One region of the Roseburia rectibacter genome, then DNA from elsewhere that is predicted to be linked to it. Evidence: predicted binding sites of a transcription regulator. Region 1 holds the regulator's gene; the other holds the start of a gene.
The links. Region 1 encodes Rex, which represses fermentation and respiration genes when NADH is low (regulators of the CRP and FNR family bind a similar motif). Its sites were predicted from a motif close to ATTGTTAANTANTTAACAAT; they were not measured.

Region 1 (9,390 bases):
ATTTTGCCGGCTGGTATGCAGATTGCAATTATTCCAGAAAAGTTACAACAATTGATGAGGACAGTCCTGCTAATATGGTGCTTTTTGCAAAATGGACAAAAAACATCGATAATCATTATAATGTAGAAATGTATTCTTACCAGACTGGCACGATCCGTGATAGCAGTCAGAAAGAGTTAAAGGAATGTTCTTATACTTTTTTGGATTCTCTTTCGATTCCGGGAATGCCTTCTACCAGAGAAAAAGATTATAAGGACAATTTGATCAGCAGTTCCAGCCAGTGTATGCAGGGACTTTGCTTCACACCGGATTATATTCTTATCACAGCCTATTCAGAAGATCGTAAAAATTTAGGCTCGTTAATGGTATTTGACCGTGAGAGTGGTGAATATCTTGTGACACTTGGCATGAAGAAAGAAAGTCATCTTGGAGGTATTGCTTTTGATGGTGAAAATGTCTGGATCTGCCATTCTAATTCCAATACATTAGAGCGCATTTCCTATGAATATATCACAACAATTGCAAATGATGTACCGGGGTATTGTATTGATGCATCCGCTTTGTCAGATGAATATCGTCTGAAAAATACACCATCCTGCATTACCTGCTACGGCGGAAGACTCTGGGTTGCTACACATACCAGATTTTTTGATTCCGAAATGTATTCTTACAGTTACGATAAAGAAGCGGATAAACTGACAGCAGTCAGCAGTTATAATCTTCCAAGCAAGGTGCAGGGCGTGGCTTTTGATGATAATGGCTCTATTTATTTAAGTACCTCTTATGGAAGAAACAATTCTTCTTATTTGAAAGTTTATGCGTCTCTCCTTGCACTGGATAAAAAGCCAAATGATCCAAAGGTAAAAGTTGAGATGCCGCCTTGCTCAGAGGAAGTTGCGATTGCGGATGATACGGTATTTGTTTTATTTGAATCTGCGAGTGCAAAATATTTTGAGGGTACAGACGGTATGGGAAAAAGTCCGGCACCGATTGACAAGTTGTTAGAAGTGAGTGTTGCTTCAATCTGGTAAAACTAAATCAAACAGCAAGCAGATAGAAAAGGGATGGAGTGTTTCCATCCCTTTTGTCAGCTTTGTTTCCGTTCTTTCATAAGACGGATGATCTTATCCGCCTTATCCGCCTCTTCTTTCGACATGTTTTGTTTTAACAGGGCAATTAACATTTCTGTTTCCGGATCAGTAAACTGGATATTGTTTGTCTTTGCCGCATTCATGGTGCCAAGGAGAAATGGCATCATATCTTTAATATTTGTTGGCTTTTCTTTTGAAGCAAAGTTCATTAAAAACTGCAGTTTTTCGGGTGACATATTTTTCAACCCCGGATTATTCCAAAAATCATTTTCCATATTTTCCCTTTCAAAAGATTTAAGATATTTTATGCAAAAATCGTCTCATATGTTTCCATCATGGAAATCATATTCGTAAGCATATCAAGTGTTTCGAGTTCCTTATCCGTACAGAATTTCCGGAGATCGTTCAGCATAGCAAGCGTGGAATTTTCTTCTTCGCTGACAGAGCACATAGACATGACTTTATCTTCCTGATTAAATACCTGGATGGTATTCTGTAATTCCATATATTTGATCAGAATGGCAAATTGTTTTTTCTGGTCGCCTTTCATATAAGGAATTGCTGTTTTTAACATCTGCAGTTCTCGGGTCTGTGTCATATTATCAAATGGCGTGAATGAATTTTGTTCCATAAAAATCTCCATTCTTGTGTGTGAAAAAAGTTTTTTTCACTCGAATGCCTTTTTCTTTCAGTTTATGAATCAGAAAAATAGATTATGTCAGCTATTATGCAGATTTTAGGATGGGTTTAGTGACGATGTCAGGCAGTCCGGCATAAAATAAACAGGGAGGAATAAAAATATGCTGATTATTGATGGAAATAGTGTTTATGAAATAGATGAGGAGTGTGCCAGAAGAAAGAAAGTTCCGAAAGAATGTGGAATTTATGAGAAGATGATACAACAGCAGAAATGGGAAAAAGATCAGGAATATACAGATAAAAATCAGAATGAAAAATACTCATAATATCGATGATCTATGAATCAGGAAAGAATCCTGCCCGGAGGGCAAAAAACGTCTCGCCTGTAACGGGCAGAGACGTTTTTGGTATAAACAATAGAATGATACAGGGCGACCGGCAATACCGGCCGCCTGTATGGAATGGATGCTCAGACTAGCAGAAGCATCCTCCGCCATTTCCACCACATCCGCCGCAGCAGAAGAGAAGCAGGATGATCCACAGACAGTCATTACTGCCACCACAGCCATTATTTCCACCACAGAATCCGCCGTTACCGCCACAGCAGCATAATAAGATGATGATCCAGAGAATGGAATTGCATCCTCCCTCGTTACAGGAACATCCACCACCACAGTTTGTTGCAGCTAAATCACTCATATAAAACCTCCAGAAATTTTTCTTACACTGTATCTTATGTGAAAGCCAGATAAGTGTTACAAATCTGAAAAAATTTTCTGTTAGGTTTAAAGGAATATACAGGATGCATATTTTAACATATTTATAACTGCAAGTTATAGAAAATATAAAATTTTATGCCTTGACAAATAAGAGAAGAAATGTATAGAATATAGAAAAAGTATAATTGTATACAATTATGCATGAAAAAATATTCACTCTAAAAGTAAAAATATGCATTCATGGCATAGGTGTCAATGGCACAAGTGCCATGGCAGAAAGAAGGATTTACGTTATGAGAGAAGTTGTAATGAATAAGAAAACGAATCTGCTGCAGCTTGAAGAGCATTTTTATCAGTTAGCAGATGTGAAAGAACCAAATGTATTCCATAATCTGTTCCCGTATGATGAGATCCCAAAGATCGCATTCAATGACCGAATTGTACCACATAATATGCCGGAAAATATCTGGATCACAGATACGACATTTCGTGATGGACAGCAGTCAAGGGCACCTTATACAACAGAACAGATCGTGACGATCTATGATTATCTGCATCGCCTGGGTGGACCGAAGGGTCTGATACGACAGAGTGAATTCTTTTTATATAGCAAAAAAGACAGAGATGCCGTCTATAAATGTTTAGAGCGCGGTTATAAATTTCCGGAAGTTACAAGCTGGATTCGGGCAAGCAAACAAGACTTCCAGTTAGTAAAAGATATCGGCCTGCGTGAGACAGGTATTCTGGTAAGCTGCTCGGATTATCATATTTTCTATAAAATGAAAATGACAAGAAGAGAGGTCATGAATCTTTATCTGAGTGTCATCCGTGAGTGTTTGGAAACAGGTATCAGTCCACGCTGTCATTTGGAGGATATCACAAGATCTGATATTTACGGTTTTGTAATTCCGTTCTGTGTGGAGCTTATGAAGCTGATGGATGAATATAAGATTCCAATCAAGATCCGTGCCTGCGATACTATGGGATATGGAGTGAATTTCCCTGGTGCTGTGATTCCGCGAAGTGTACCGGGTATCATTTATGGTCTGACCACACATGCAGGTGTACCTTCTGAACTGATCGAATGGCATGGTCATAATGATTTCTATAAAGCAGTTAATAACTCTACGACGGCATGGCTTTATGGAGCCAGTGGTGTCAACTGCTCCCTGTTCGGTATCGGAGAGCGTACCGGTAACACACCGCTTGAGGCTATGGTTTTTGAATATGCACAGTTAAAGGGAACACTCGATGGTATGGATACCACAGTGATCACAGAGCTGGCGGAATATTTTGAAAAAGAGCTTGGATATGTGCAGCCGAGCCGTACACCGTTTGTCGGCAGTAATTTTAACGTTACAAGAGCTGGAATCCATGCGGACGGACTTCTGAAAAATGAGGAGATCTATAATATTTTTGATACCGGAAAATTCTTAAACAGACCGCCATTAGTATCTGTTTCCAACACATCCGGTCTTGCAGGAATTGCTCTCTGGATCAACTCATATTATCATCTTCCGAAAGATAAGAGTGTCGATAAGAACTCAGAACTTGTAAAAAAAGTAAAAGTCTGGGTAGACAAGCAGTATGAGGATGGACGTGTTACGGTACTGACGGATAAGGAATTAGTAGAAGAAATTGAAAAATGCTGTAAGGAATTAAATGTAACAATAGGAGCATGAGGTGTCATATATGGGAGAGGATAATTATTCCTTAAGTTCCCGTGTGTTCCATACGATCCGTGAGAATATTTTATCCGGAAAATATGCGACAGACGAAGAACTGAAGGAAAAAAATATCGGCGAAGAGTTAGGCGTCAGCCGTACTCCGGTGCGTGAGGCGCTCCGCCAGCTTGAACTGGAAGGATTAGTCACCATCATTCCGAATAAGGGTGCTTATGTTGTAGGTATTTCCAAGAAAGATATTCAGGATATTTACGAGATACGGTCACGTTTGGAGGGACTGTGTGCAAAGTGGGCTGCGGACAATATCACAAAAGAGCAGTTAGATGAACTGGATGAAAATATATATCTGTCTGATTTCCATGCAGCAAAAGGAAATTCAGAACAAGTCGTGGAATTAGATAACCGTTTCCATGAGATTTTATATAACGCTTCTGACAGTAAAGAGCTGAAACATGTGCTGCTTGATTTTCATCATTACGTGCAGCGTGTACGTAAAATCACACTTGCAGATCCAAAACGTTCTGTGCAATCGAATCAGGAACACAGACAGATTGTGGAAGCATTAAAAAAACATGATGCCAATCTGGCAGAAAAACTTGCAAATGAGCATATGATGAACACCATTCACAATATGGACAATTACGGATGGGACAATTTATTTCAATAGAAAAGGAGAACATAATGGAAAAAATCAAAATGACAACACCACTGGTAGAGATGGACGGAGATGAGATGACAAGAATCCTCTGGAAAATGATCAAAGATGAATTACTTCTGCCGTTTATTGATTTAAAAACAGAGTATTATGATCTTGGATTAGAGCATCGTAATGAGACAAATGATCAGGTTACCGTTGACTCTGCCAATGCAACAAAGAAATACGGTGTTGCTGTAAAATGTGCAACGATCACACCAAATGCAGCCCGCATGACTGAATATAATTTAAAAGAAATGTGGAAAAGCCCGAATGGTACGATCCGCGCCATGTTAGATGGAACGGTATTCCGTGCACCGATCGTTGTAAAAGGGATCGAGCCATGTGTAAAGAACTGGAAAAAACCGATCACGATCGCGCGTCATGCATATGGCGATGTATATAAAGCAACTGAGATGAAGATTCCTGGAGCAGGCAAATGTGAGCTGGTATATACAGCGGAAGATGGTACAGAGACGAGAGAACTGATCCACAACTTTACCGGAGCAGGCGTTGTTCAGGGACAGCATAACCTTTGCAATTCCATTGAAAGTTTCGCAAAAAGCTGTTTTAATTATGCACTGGATACAGAACAGGATCTGTGGTTTGCAACAAAGGATACGATTTCAAAAAAATACGATCATACCTTTAAAGACATTTTTCAGGAAATCTTTGATGCAGAGTACAAAGAAAAATTCGAAAAAGCAGGTATTACCTATTTTTATACATTGATCGATGATGCAGTTGCACGTGTAATGAAGTCTGAGGGTGGTTATATCTGGGCATGTAAAAATTATGATGGAGATGTCATGAGTGATATGGTTTCAAGTGCATTTGGTTCACTTGCCATGATGACTTCTGTATTAGTTTCCCCGGATGGATATTATGAATATGAAGCTGCACATGGAACGGTACAGCGCCATTATTACAAACACTTAAAAGGTGAGGAGACATCCACAAACTCTGTTGCAACTATTTTTGCATGGACAGGTGCACTTAAGAAACGTGGAGAACTTGATTCTAACCAGGCATTATCTGATTTTGCAGAAAAACTTGAAAAGGCTTGTATAAAGACCATTGAAGATGGTAAAATGACAAAAGACCTTGCGCTGATTACTACAAATCCGAATCCGGTTGTATTAAACAGCGAAAATTTCATCAAGGCAATCAGAACAACATTAGAGGAAAGTTTAAAATGATTTTGTCATGTCAGAGTATCTCAAAGTCTTTTGGAACAGATGAGATCTTAAAAGATGTATGTTTTCATATTGAAGCAAACGAAAAAGCAGCGATTGTCGGCATCAATGGTGCCGGCAAGTCTACGCTGCTTAAAATTATTATGGGCGAAGAAACGTCCGATACCGGTGAAGTGATCCTTGCAAAAGATAAAACAATCGGTTATCTGGCACAGTATCAGGATGTATCGGGGCACAGAACCATTTATGACGAAGTTCTTAATGCAAGAGCTGACATCCTTGAAATGGAACAGAAACTCCGCAATATGGAGTCAGAAATGAATCAGCAGACCGGTGGGGAACTGGAAAAACTGATGGAGGTTTATCATCGTCTGAGCCACGAATTTGAACTGCAGGGCGGATATGCATACCGGAGTGAAGTAACCGGTATTTTAAAAGGACTTGGTTTTTCGGACGAAGATTTAACAAAGCAGATGAATGAATTGTCCGGAGGACAGAAAACCAGGGTTTCGCTTGGCAAACTCTTAGTCACAAAGCCGGATGTATTACTTTTAGATGAGCCGACAAACCATCTGGATATGGAATCGATCCGATGGCTTGAGAATTTTCTGCGTGCATACAAAGGTGCTGTTGTGATCGTGGCTCATGACCGTTATTTTTTAGACAGAGTTGTCACGAAAGTAGTTGAGATTTTCCAGCATAAGGCTTATGTATATCAGGGAAATTACTCGGATTTTGCGAAGAAGAAAGCAAAAGTCCGTGAAGATCTGTTAAAACAATATTATAATCAGCAGCGTGAGATCAGACATCAGGAAGAAGTTATCACAAAGTTAAAATCGTTTAACCGTGAAAAATCCATCAAGCGTGCGGAGAGCCGCGAAAAGATGTTAGACAAGATAGAACGTATTGAAAAACCGGTTGAGGACAATACAGACATTAAGATCGTGTTAGAGCCAAATGTGGTCAGCGGAAATGATGTCCTTACGGTGTCAGGTCTTGCAAAATCATATCCGCCGGTTACATTGTTTTCGGATATCTCATTCGAGATTAAACGTGGGGAGCGGGTAGCACTGATCGGCAATAACGGAACCGGGAAAACGACCATCTTAAAGATCATCAATAATCTGATACAGGCAGATGGTGGTACGGTAACACTTGGTTCGAATGTTCACATTGGATATTACGATCAGGAACATCAGCTTTTACATATGGAAAAAACCATATTTGAAGAGATCTCAGATGCTTATCCAGAGCTGAACAACACAAAGATCCGCAATGTACTGGCAGCCTTTTTATTTACAAATGATGATGTGTTTAAGCGGATCTCAGATTTAAGCGGTGGTGAAAGAGGCCGTGTCTCTCTGGCAAAACTGATGCTTTCAGATGCTAATTTTCTTATTTTAGATGAGCCGACAAACCATCTGGACATTACATCCAAGGAAATTTTGGAATCTGCATTAAACCAGTATACAGGAACGGTATTTTTTGTTTCACATGACCGCTATTTTATCAATCAGACAGCAACAAGAATCCTGGAGCTGACAGGTGAAACAATTGTAAATTATATCGGAAACTATGATTATTATCTGGAAAAACATGATATTATGACGCAGTTGTATGTGAAACAGCCAGAAACTTCAGATGTGCAGCCTAAGAAACAGGATGATGCCGTTAATAAGCTCGACTGGCAGGCACAAAAAGCAGAGCAGGCAAGGATTCGTAAAATTGAAAACAGTTTAAAAAAAGCCGAGGAAGAGATTGCCGCACTTGAAAGTGAAATAAGCATGATCGATGAAGAATGTGCAAAGCCGGAAAACGCAGTTAATTCCGCAAAATTAAATGAGCTTGCAGCAAGACAGCAGGAGTGCAGGGAACGACTGGAAACCTGCTATGAAACCTGGGAAGAGCTGTCAATGCAGTTAGATGGAACTGATTGATGATATTTCCTGACAAAACAGAAAATATCTTATTGAAAAAAGATAGTTAAATTTTTCACACATTGACAGACACAGGGGAAATCACTATAATAAACGAGAGAACGTAAGAAAGGTGGAACCTTTTGTGCAGGAAAAAGAAATATCACAGGCAGTTATCCGGAGAATGCCGCGTTATTACCGCTACCTCGGAGAACTCTTAGATGCCGGTGTAGAACGTATATCATCCAATGATCTGAGTAAACGAATGAATGTGACCGCATCCCAGATCAGACAGGATCTGAATAATTTTGGTGGTTTTGGCCAGCAGGGTTATGGTTATAATGTAAAGTTTTTATATGAGGAAATCGGTAAGATATTAGGTTTAAATGAAAGACACAATATTATTGTGGTGGGTGCAGGTAATCTTGGACAGGCACTTACAAACTATGTGAAATTTGAAAAACTTGGTTTTGTGATCATAGGACTGTTTGATGTAAATCCTGCATTGGACGGTGTGACCGTGCGTGGAATCAAAATCCGCATGCTGGATGAATTAGAGAGTTTCTGTGCAGAAAATCAGGTGGATATTGCGGCGCTTACTATGCCAAAGGAAAAGGCTGATGCCATTGCAAACAGACTAGTCGGACTTGGAATCCGCGCAATCTGGAATTTTGCGCATGTAGACCTGGAGCTCATTGATAAAAATGTTGTTGTAGAGAATGTACATCTTTCCGACAGTTTGATGCAGTTATCTTACAACATTGTCAGAAACAAAAAAGCAGAAAAAAACGGCAACTGAAAAGGGTGCCATAAATTCAGGAAGCAATTAGCTGCCGCACAGATCTTTGTGCGGCGTTTTTTGCTTATAACAGGGGGTTTATTATCATGAAGTATCTTGTAAACAGCAGGGAAATGCAAAAATATGACGCAAATACCGTTTCACATTTTAAGGTTCCGGGACTTCTTCTGATGGAGCGTGCAGCAATAACATTTGTAAATGAACTCCATAAGCAAAAAGTCGATCTCTCAGAAGTTCTTATCGTATGCGGTAGCGGAAATAATGGTGGAGATGGTCTTGCGATCGCCCGCCTTTTATTTCTGGAGGGACATACTGTTACAGTTGTTTTTGCTGGAAATAAAGATCATTGCTCGGAGCAAAACAGAATCCAGCAGGATATTTTAAATGCATATGGTGTTCCTGTCTATACGGATTTACCGGAACAGATCAGACCAACAACTGTCATAGATGCACTATTTGGTGTAGGGTTGTCGAGAGACGTGACTGGTACTTATGCAGACATATTATGTTGTATGAATACACTTCCGGGAGAAAAAGTGGCAGTGGATATTGCATCCGGAATTTCTGCAGATACAGGTGCTGTCCTTGGTATGGCATTTCGTGCAGATATCACGATCACATTCGCATTTGCGAAATTAGGCAGTATTCTCT
Region 2 (9,390 bases), 230 kb from region 1:
AAACGACTCCTGATGTTCTAAGAGCATTCCGACAATGGAAGATTCCGGCAGGATCGTGTGCAGCTTCGGCAGCATGCGCTGGTACTCTGTGCTTTCCACCATATCGCTCCGGAATCCCGGACCATCATTGCTGTACACATTTAAAATCTGGTTCTGGATCTGCGGATCACATTTTACGGAGGCATACACGGCAAAATTTCCACCCTTTGAATGGCCGCCGACACGCACCCTCTGCTTTTTGTCTGTCACTGCACGGTTCAAATATTCCACTGCCCGGAGCTGTCCCGGTGTTTCTGACAGATAACCCATATTAAAATCTTCCCGCCAGCCCGTGATCGTGTTGTCTGTTCCGCGAAATGCCACATACAGGCTGTCATCCGGCAGTTCCACACAGACCGCCGAAAACTGAAACTGTTCCTCATCCCGAATCTCATTGACATAGCAGCGTAGTTTTACATCCGAAAAACGTTTTGTTTCCGCCATTTTCTCCATAACAAACGGGGCCGATTTCGTCATGGATACCCGTGCCAAGATTTCGTCTTTATCATTCTTTTCCCAAAATTGTCCGGATGCCTCCTTAAGCGGTACAGCCGGCGCATTTTCCTCTGCTGTAACGATCCCCTCAAAATCAACATACGCAAGCTGCGCTAAAATCAGATTATCAACTTCATTAAATTCATCTGCCTCAAACGATAAATCCCCGCGCCAGTCCATATAATCCATGATATTTGCCATATTTTTCCCCCTGTCTTTTATTCAGATCAGCCCATAATGTTTCAGTCCGTTCCAGATCCCATCTTTATGGATATCTGTGGTAATAAATTCTGCCGCATTCTTTGCCACATCCGTACCATTTCCCATGGCAATCCCATGTGCCACAAATTCAAGCATTTCCACATCATTAGCACTATCCCCGAATGCATAAGTATCTTCTTTTGCGATTCCAAGAAACGCACAGAGACGCTCAATGCCACTTGCCTTGGAATGCCCCGCCTGCCCGATCTCTAATATTCCATCCGGCTCATGGACGATCATATCAAACTCCGTTCCCAGTTCTTTCCTGACAAGTTCTACATCTGCATTTCCAAGTTCCGCACTCAGCTTATTTACCTCATATTGTGCAATTCCGGTAATACTTTTTAGGTTTTCCCCAAGCTCATTTCTCAGATAAATGACATATGGATCATCCTTGAAGTCTTTTTCATCCACATAAATATAATTTGGTCCCTCTAGTACCATTGGTATCTGGTATTTTCTAAGTACTGTAAGAATATGTTTGATTTGTTCGTTGGTCAGTAAAAGTTCAAATAACTTTTCTCCCTCGAATTCAATATGTGTGCCGCATGCTGCCACAATGCCATCAAACCCGAGTGCCAGTAATTTGGGACTTTTGATATTGGATCTGCTTCTTCCACTGCACAGGAAGGCATAATGCCCATTTTTTCTTAGTTCTTTCAATGCTTCTTTTGTGCTTTCCGGTATATTCATCTTAAAATCCCATAATGTACCGTCTATATCAAAAAATACTGCTTTTTTCATTATATCGTCTATTTTTCCCTTCCGTCGTGATGTTTTTTATTCTAACAGAATTTTCCCATTAAGCAAAGTATTTTAAAATCCATATCACCGTATAATCGAGTAGGAGGGAAATCTGAGTGATTTCCCGACCTCTCACACCACCGTGCGTACCGTTCGGTACACGGCGGTTCAGTCAACTTAACAAGTAACACACCTTTCGGTGTAGTAATCTAACATTGAGATTAATCCAAAACGGGTTAGTCTTTCTTTTGTAACGGCTACATTCATGGCACCGCCTTGACAGCAGTGTGCGATTCTCGCACCATTATAAGCCGTTGAGTACGCTAGTTTCTTATATACCCCTAGCTTTATTAAGTTCTTCGCGCGATTCTGTGGAGTTTTCCAATGTTTCCATATACACATGCGCAATCGAAATCTTATGCTTTGGTCGAGCGTGGCACATAACACCTTCATACTACCTATTTTAAAGTAGTTAATCCACCCTCTGATAAGCTGATTAAGTTTCTCAACCTTATAGCTGTTACTAACGCCCCAGCTACGACAAGTGAGTTCTTTCATTCGCCTCTTGAACTTTGCTACTGATTTTGCATGTGGTTTTGCCTTAAATTGGTGTGCTCTTGAATCAAAGTAGAATCCGAAACCCAGATATTTCAATCCTCTTGGTCTATCTACTTTGCTCTTGGTCATGTTAACTTTGAGTCCTAGTTTCTCTTCAATAAAACGAGATATGTTTCTCATTACACGATTGGCAGACATTTCGCTTCCGACCATAATAATACAGTCATCCGCGTATCGTACAAAGTTAAGCCCTCTCTTTTCCATTTCCTTATCAAGTTCATTCAGCATGATATTTGCCAGTAATGGTGAAAGATTTCCTCCTTGTGGTGTTCCCACAATAGAATCCTCATACTCATCATCAATCATGATTCCACTGACAAGATATTTCCTAATGATAGAGATAACATCTCCATCTTTTATAGTTCTGCCTATGATGGTCATAAGCTTGTCATGGTTTACTGTGTCAAAGAACTTTTCCAAGTCAATGTCTACAATCCAGTCGTTGCCCTCGTTCATCATATCAAGTGCTGTCAGGATTGCCTGTTGTGCACATCTGTTCGGTCTGAATCCATAACTATGATCATGGAACTGCTCCTCATAGATTGGTGTTAAGACCTGTGCAATAGCTTGTTGTATAAATCTGTCTGTTACTGTTGGCACTCCCAGGTTTCTGAAACCGCCATCGGGTTTTGGTATCTCCACTCTCCGTACTGGCTGAGGTTTATACTTTCTTGTCCTCAGCTGCTCCTTAATGATTTCGCCGTTCTTTGCAAGATGTTCCTTAAGTTCTGTGCACTTCATTCCGTCCACTCCCTCTGCACCTTTGTTTCGTACGACCTGCAGATATGCTCTGTTGAGGTTATCGCTAGATAATATCTGCTCCATTAGACTACTTGTGTCCATGCGTTCTTTCCTTTCCGTCTCGCTTGATTTGACCATCTTTTACCCGATTGGTTACGGCAGATGTTATCTCTTCTGCAATACGAGACATACTCAAACTTATTGATTGTTCGCCCCTTTGCTCCATCTCTATTACAGAGACTTCTTCACTACTATGGGCTCGGCTGACTTCTCACAGTTCGTTGTTACTAGGCTAATGAAACCCCTGTGAGACCTCCACGCTTAAGGTGCACGCTCTTTCCTCTCATCTATCCGCCACATTTACTCGTACTTCCAGCAACTTTAGGACTTCATCTCTTTTGGCAGACTTATCCGTATTTCCGAGCCTTATATGTGATTTCTGTCCGTCGGACCAAGAGTTTGCTTACAGCTTCCTTCAGATTCCACCTCACGATGGACACCCTTGCTGTTCTGCTATACACTTCCTCGTTGCCTAGGCGTGTTCGGGACTTTCACCCATTAGAGCGCGCCCATGGCGCGCAAACCAAAAATGCCGCACAACCCTTTTACAGGCTGCACGGCATAATAATGCTCACTATTCTGTTTGCTTGCTCACAATGCAATGTACCGTTCATTTTATTCGTGATGCAATGCACCGTTCGTATTACCCGTGATGCAATGCACCGTTCGTATTACCCGCGATGCAATGCTCCGTTCGTATTACTCACGGTGCATGGAGAAGCTTTCCATGTCGTAATTCTTTAAGTTGTCATGGATGGTACGGTCATCTGCCTGACCGATCAGGGTATCACGGTTCTTTTTGGAAGAAATCTGATCGTTGAACGCACTTGGACCACCAACGCAGCCGCCCTCGCATGCCATACCTTCAATGAAGTCTTCCGGCAGTCTTGCTGCTTTTAACAGAAGTAATGCTTTCTTACACTCTGCCGCACCGTTTGCCTTGCATACGGTTGCTGCGATCTCATCGTTAGACTCTTTTAAGCTCTCAAGTACTGCAGCTGTTACACCGCCGGAGTTTGCGAAACGTTTACCAAATGTAGATGCTGTCTGATCATCATTTGGACACGGCTGTAACTCAACGCCTTTTGCTTTCATCATTGCACGGATCTCGCTGTATGTTAATACATAATCTGCATTTCCCTCGATCTTCTGATCTGCAACTTCTGACTTCTTGGCAACACACGGTCCAATAAATACAGTGATCGCATCAGGATCTTTCGCTTTGATCAGACGTGAAACTGCGCACATCGGAGATACTGTTGTAGATACACACTCTGCTAATTCCGGATAATGTAAACGCACCATATTTACGAATGCAGGACAGCAGGAAGTAACTTTTTTATTTCCCTCTTTATAAGCCTCTGCCCACTCTTCTGCCTCATAAGCTGCTGTCATATCTCCACCGAGACCTACATCATAGAAATCAGTAAATCCCATCTCTTTCATCGCTTTTTTCCAGCTTGCCATTGTGATATCTGCACCAAACTGGCCTTCTGTTGCAGGAGCTGTCATTGCATATACATGCTTACCTGCTTTTAAAGCCTCGATTACCGGCACAATATAAGTCTTAGATGCGATTGCTCCGAACGGACAGCTGTGGATACATTTACCGCAGCGGATACATTTTTCTTTATCGATCACAGAAATGCCGTACTCATTGTATGTAATCGCATTGACCGGACAGCTGAATTTACACGGTCTCTTTAAATGTGCGATTGCATTGTAAGGACATGCCTGTGCACATTTTCCACATTCTTTACACTTGGAAGGATCAATATGGGAACGATCTCTTCCCGGCTCGATTGCGCCAAATTTACATGCATTGATACATGCTTTTCCAAGACAGTTCTGGCAGTTCTCTGTTACAGTATAACTGGAAATCGGACAGTCCTCACATGCGGAGCTGATAACCTGAACCACATTTCCATCATCCTCTGCGCCCGGTGCTTTACCCTCTGCTAAACGGACTCTCTGACGGATGATCTCCCTCTCTTTATAAATACAACAGCGAAACTGCGGTGTCGGACCTGGAATGAGTTCTGTTGCGATGTGGTCTCTCTCTTCTTCAAGTCTGCCTTCAAATGCAAGCTTTGCGACTGTGTAGAGTACATCGTGTTTGATTTTAATCACATTTTCATCTGCATACATCGTGTTTTACCTCGCTCATCTTATCTTTGTTAACTTTTTAACCATCTTAGACATTATATATTATCTGTATGGAAATTCAAGTACTTCGCATGTTTTTATTGAGAAACACTTTGATTTTTTGCATCTTATTGAAAAAATAACAGTTCAAAATCCAGCAAACTCACCAAATAATCCTAACAATTCAAATCCATTCAATCCCATAAGATCACATTCTTCCCCCGTAATGTCTGTCATTTCACTGCCCTTTTTCACGGAAATTCTACCATTCAGACCATCTTCATCATCGGATTCAAATGTGAGTGTTCCGTCCCCCGCTGCAGGGTTTCCTGTAATAGCAGTCCAGACAGAGTGTGTCTCTTCTCCCTTTAAATATGTGATTTTCATGTTCTGCATCCGGAAGTCACCGCCTGAAAATAAAATTTCCATATTCTGCCTATTTCCATCAATTTCATAATTTACAGCGATCGCAGCCAGCTTATTCCGGAATAAATATACCTTACATTCCATCTCCCCCGCTGCTGATACTTTGTCATAAACCGCCATAAATATTTTCCCGGCAGGATCTTCTGATATTTTTGTCCCATCTCCATATTTTTTCTTCGCAGCTTTCTCTGCGGCATCTAACACATTTTGTACATTATCACTGCTGATCACAAACTGATAGCCCACACAATCTTTTTTCTGACCGTCAATTTCAAATTCCTGTTTTTCGATTTTATTGATCTTAATTTTATTAAATTCTTTCCGTGCTTCTTTTAATATATCTTTTCCAATCTCTTTTTGTTCTTTTCCACCATATAATCCTGCCAGAACCGTATTAAAACGTTCCAGATTCTGTGAACCGATCTTTTTTGCGATATATCCGCTTTGTTTGTTACTGTTATAATCATATGTAAATACTTTCGAACTCAGTGACGGAAACTGTGCTTTCAGTTCCTTGTCATTTAGTACCATTACAAATTCCAAATCCTGCAGCTTATCAAGATCTAACGTTCCCCTTAACTGCTTCTGTGCAGAATCTGATGCATACTCTGCCTGTATCTTCTGTTTCTTCCACTGCCCTTCTATCGAAATGGTATAATCTTCCCCATTCAAACCGTCTGCCACCTGTGGCTGATCCTTGACCGTTTGATACATAGCATATAAAATCTTATCGCTCTTTCTTAAAAAAAATCCATTTTTTATCCCTGCAAACAGCACAATTGCCAGAACTACTATGATTCCTGCAGACAAAATCCATATTTTCTTTAATGATTTCTTATGATCATTTTGTATTTCCATTGTAAGCCTCCATTTTCAGCCTGAATGATCCCGTTATTCTTACACATTCATTTTAATTTACGGTTTATTTTATTCTTTTTTCGTTCACTTGTAAACCAATAAAGCAAAAAAATGCTGCCTCCCATTTACAGGAAAGCAGCCATTTTTATGATCTTATTTTTTTATTTTAACACTCTTTTTTGCACTCCAGTTTCCATATACCTTTTTGCCGTTTACCTTGACATAAGAGTGCATTCTTACATAGTAGGTTTTATTTTTTTTCAGTTTTGTATAAGTTGCAGATGTCTTGCCAGAAGAAATATTTTTCTTTACCAGTCCTTTTTTGAAATTAGAACTCGTTGCATACTGTAACTCGTAACCACTGATGCCTTTTACTTTCTTCCATTTTACAACCATCTTTTTGCCAGATGCATTTTTTACGCTGGTAACAGACGGCTTAGCTGACGCACTTGCGGCATAATCCAAAGTAAAGTTGTAACTGCCGATGCCATACCCTTCCGTACGCTGTGTCACCGCAAGATAATAATTACCTGCTGCAAGTTCAAATGTCTCTGTTGTTTTACGTCCGTCAGAAAGTTCAAAATTATAAACCTGATTATAATTTTTATCATAAAACAGATATTTCAATGTATTATCGGTAGAATTTAACGCATTAAAAATGATTTTGCCCTTTGCCGGCACCTTAAATCTGAAATAATCAATGCTGTCATTCGCTGCCATCACGCCTTTGTACTTCTTTTTCAGATCAATGGCATTTGCAGTATCGATCATATCATTATTTTTTGTCTGTGTCTCTGTAAAACTTTCTTTCAGATTATTCTTTGATACAGTCAAAGTAATATCATCACCAGTAACAATTTTCAAATAATACTGTCCACCAGTCAGATATACGCTCCAGCTAAATGAATTATACGCATCCTTTCTTTGCTAATCCAGCAGATTCTGCATGCTCTTTAAACTGATCAAAAGTGTTGATGTATTATGCAGTAATGCTGATGTAGTCGGCTGTAAAATTCCTGCTACACCTCCAAGGATCAATCCAAGATTGAAACTTACGATAAAGCGGTAATTGCCGCGGATACGTTTCATCAGGCTGTCCGATAATAGTTTTAATGTTACGATCTGGTAAAGATCATCCGAGCCAACCGTGATATCTGCGATCTCTCTTGCGATCTCTGCACCATCACTGATCGCAATACCAACGTTTGCAGCGGAAAGTGCCGGGGAATCATTGATTCCATCACCGATCATGATCACTTTTCTTCCGGCTGCTTTTTCTTTCTCAATAAATCCAGCTTTATCTTCCGGCAGTACTTCGGAATAATACTCGTCCACACCGACACGCTTTGCGATTGCTGCTGCGGTACGTTCGCTGTCTCCTGTCATCATAACAACCTTTGTGATACCGGCACGCTTTAAGGAATTAACAACTGCCTCTGCCTCCTCACGAAGCGGATCTTCGATACAGATCACGCCTGCCAGTTTTCCTTCGATGGCAAGATACAGATGTGAATATTCTTTTGGCAATGAGTCAAACAGATCCTGCTTTCCTTCCGGAATTGTACAGTTTTCATCCTCAAAGACAAAATGGCTGCTTCCGATCACTGCACGTTTTCCATCGATCGTTGTTGATATACCGTGTGCTACGATATACTCCACTTTGGTGTGCATTTCCTCATGCAGCAGATGTTTCTGCTGTGCTGCATCCACAACAGCTTTTGCCATGGAATGAGGAAAATGTTCCTCTAAACATGCTGCGATACGCAGTAACTCATCCGAATCTGCACCGTTAAAGGATACGACGTCAACAACGGTCGGCTGCGCCTTTGTGAGTGTTCCTGTCTTATCAAAAACGATCGTGTCTGCATCCGCAACTGCTTCTAAGTACTTGCCACCCTTGACGGTCACATGATATAGACTTGCCTCACGGATCGCTGACAATACGGAAATTGGCATTGCCAGCTTTAACGCACAGGAAAAATCAACCATCAGTACAGATATTGCCTTATTTACATTTCTGGTCAGAAGATATGTTAATGCTGTACCGCCCAGTGAATATGGCACCAGTTTGTCTGCAAGATGCTCTGCTTTTCCTTCCAGTGCAGATTTTAATTTTTCAGACTCCTCGATCATGGTAACGATCTTCTCAAAACGGCTGGAACCACCGACTTCTTTCACAAGAACTGTAAGTTCTCCTTCTTCTACCACTGTTCCTGCATAAACAGAATTTTCTTTTACCCTCCGGACCGGAACAGATTCTCCGGTTAAGGATGCCTGGTTGACCATCGCCTCACCATCGCTTACCACTCCGTCAAATGGGATGACATTTCCCATATGAACCACAACTTCATCTCCCGGACGGATTTCTGAAGTTGTTACGAGTACTTCCTGATCTTCGCGCTTTAACCAGACTTTTCCTACATTTAAGGACATCGTACGCGCCAGATCATCCACGGATTTCTTATGCGTCCACTCTTCTAAGAGTTCTCCTATGCCAAGTAAGAACATAACCGAGCCGGCTGTCTCAATATCATTTCTGAAAACCGATACCCCGATCGCAGTTGCATCGAGTACCGGCACTTCAATCTTCCGGTGCCATAAGCACTGTAAACCTTTCCATATATATTTTACGGATTTGAACGTCGTGACACATGCCCGTACCGGATATGGCAGAAACATTTTACTTGCATAACGGCAGACAACTTTTTCGATCAGTTTCTCCTGATATTTCGCATTTAATTCGCGGCCGGAATTTTCGATCACACCTGCCGGAACATCCACTTTTTCATAAGAAAACTGCTGTAATGTACGGATCATCTCTGCACGATCTCCAATATAAGAGATTACCGCATCCCCGGTTCGCTCATAAACTTTTGCAAACGTCACATATTTATTGCTGTGTAAAAAATAAAGAAGCGTATCTGCCTGTCCACAACTCATCCTGTACTGGGACACATGGATACGCATACGCCCTTTGATCTCATGTTTGATGACAAACTTCAT

Region 2: the regulator Rex is predicted to act here: its motif matches at 5,132-5,151, upstream of H8S51_RS08710 (4Fe-4S dicluster domain-containing protein).

What each region holds. Positions count from the first base shown of each region.
Region 1 is NZ_CP092473.1:2,073,210-2,082,599, forward strand. It holds gene H8S51_RS09830 (InlB B-repeat-containing protein) at 1-1,031, shown strand, start outside; gene H8S51_RS09835 (hypothetical protein) at 1,088-1,366, opposite strand; gene H8S51_RS09840 (hypothetical protein) at 1,396-1,722, opposite strand; gene H8S51_RS09845 (hypothetical protein) at 1,892-2,056, shown strand; gene H8S51_RS09850 (chorion class high-cysteine HCB protein 13) at 2,205-2,429, opposite strand; gene H8S51_RS09855 (beta/alpha barrel domain-containing protein) at 2,743-4,131, shown strand; gene H8S51_RS09860 (GntR family transcriptional regulator) at 4,142-4,801, shown strand; gene H8S51_RS09865 (NADP-dependent isocitrate dehydrogenase) at 4,816-6,027, shown strand; gene abc-f (ribosomal protection-like ABC-F family protein) at 6,024-7,961, shown strand; gene H8S51_RS09875 (redox-sensing transcriptional repressor Rex) at 8,086-8,739, shown strand; gene H8S51_RS09880 (NAD(P)H-hydrate dehydratase) at 8,826-9,390, shown strand, end outside.
Region 2 is NZ_CP092473.1:1,844,035-1,853,424, reverse strand. It holds gene H8S51_RS08725 (DUF2974 domain-containing protein) at 1-735, opposite strand, end outside; gene H8S51_RS08720 (Cof-type HAD-IIB family hydrolase) at 757-1,539, opposite strand; gene ltrA (group II intron reverse transcriptase/maturase) at 1,717-3,000, opposite strand; gene H8S51_RS08710 (4Fe-4S dicluster domain-containing protein) at 3,658-5,106, opposite strand; gene H8S51_RS08705 (hypothetical protein) at 5,251-6,387, opposite strand; gene H8S51_RS08700 (fibronectin type III domain-containing protein) at 6,541-7,251, opposite strand; gene H8S51_RS08695 (heavy metal translocating P-type ATPase) at 7,315-9,390, opposite strand.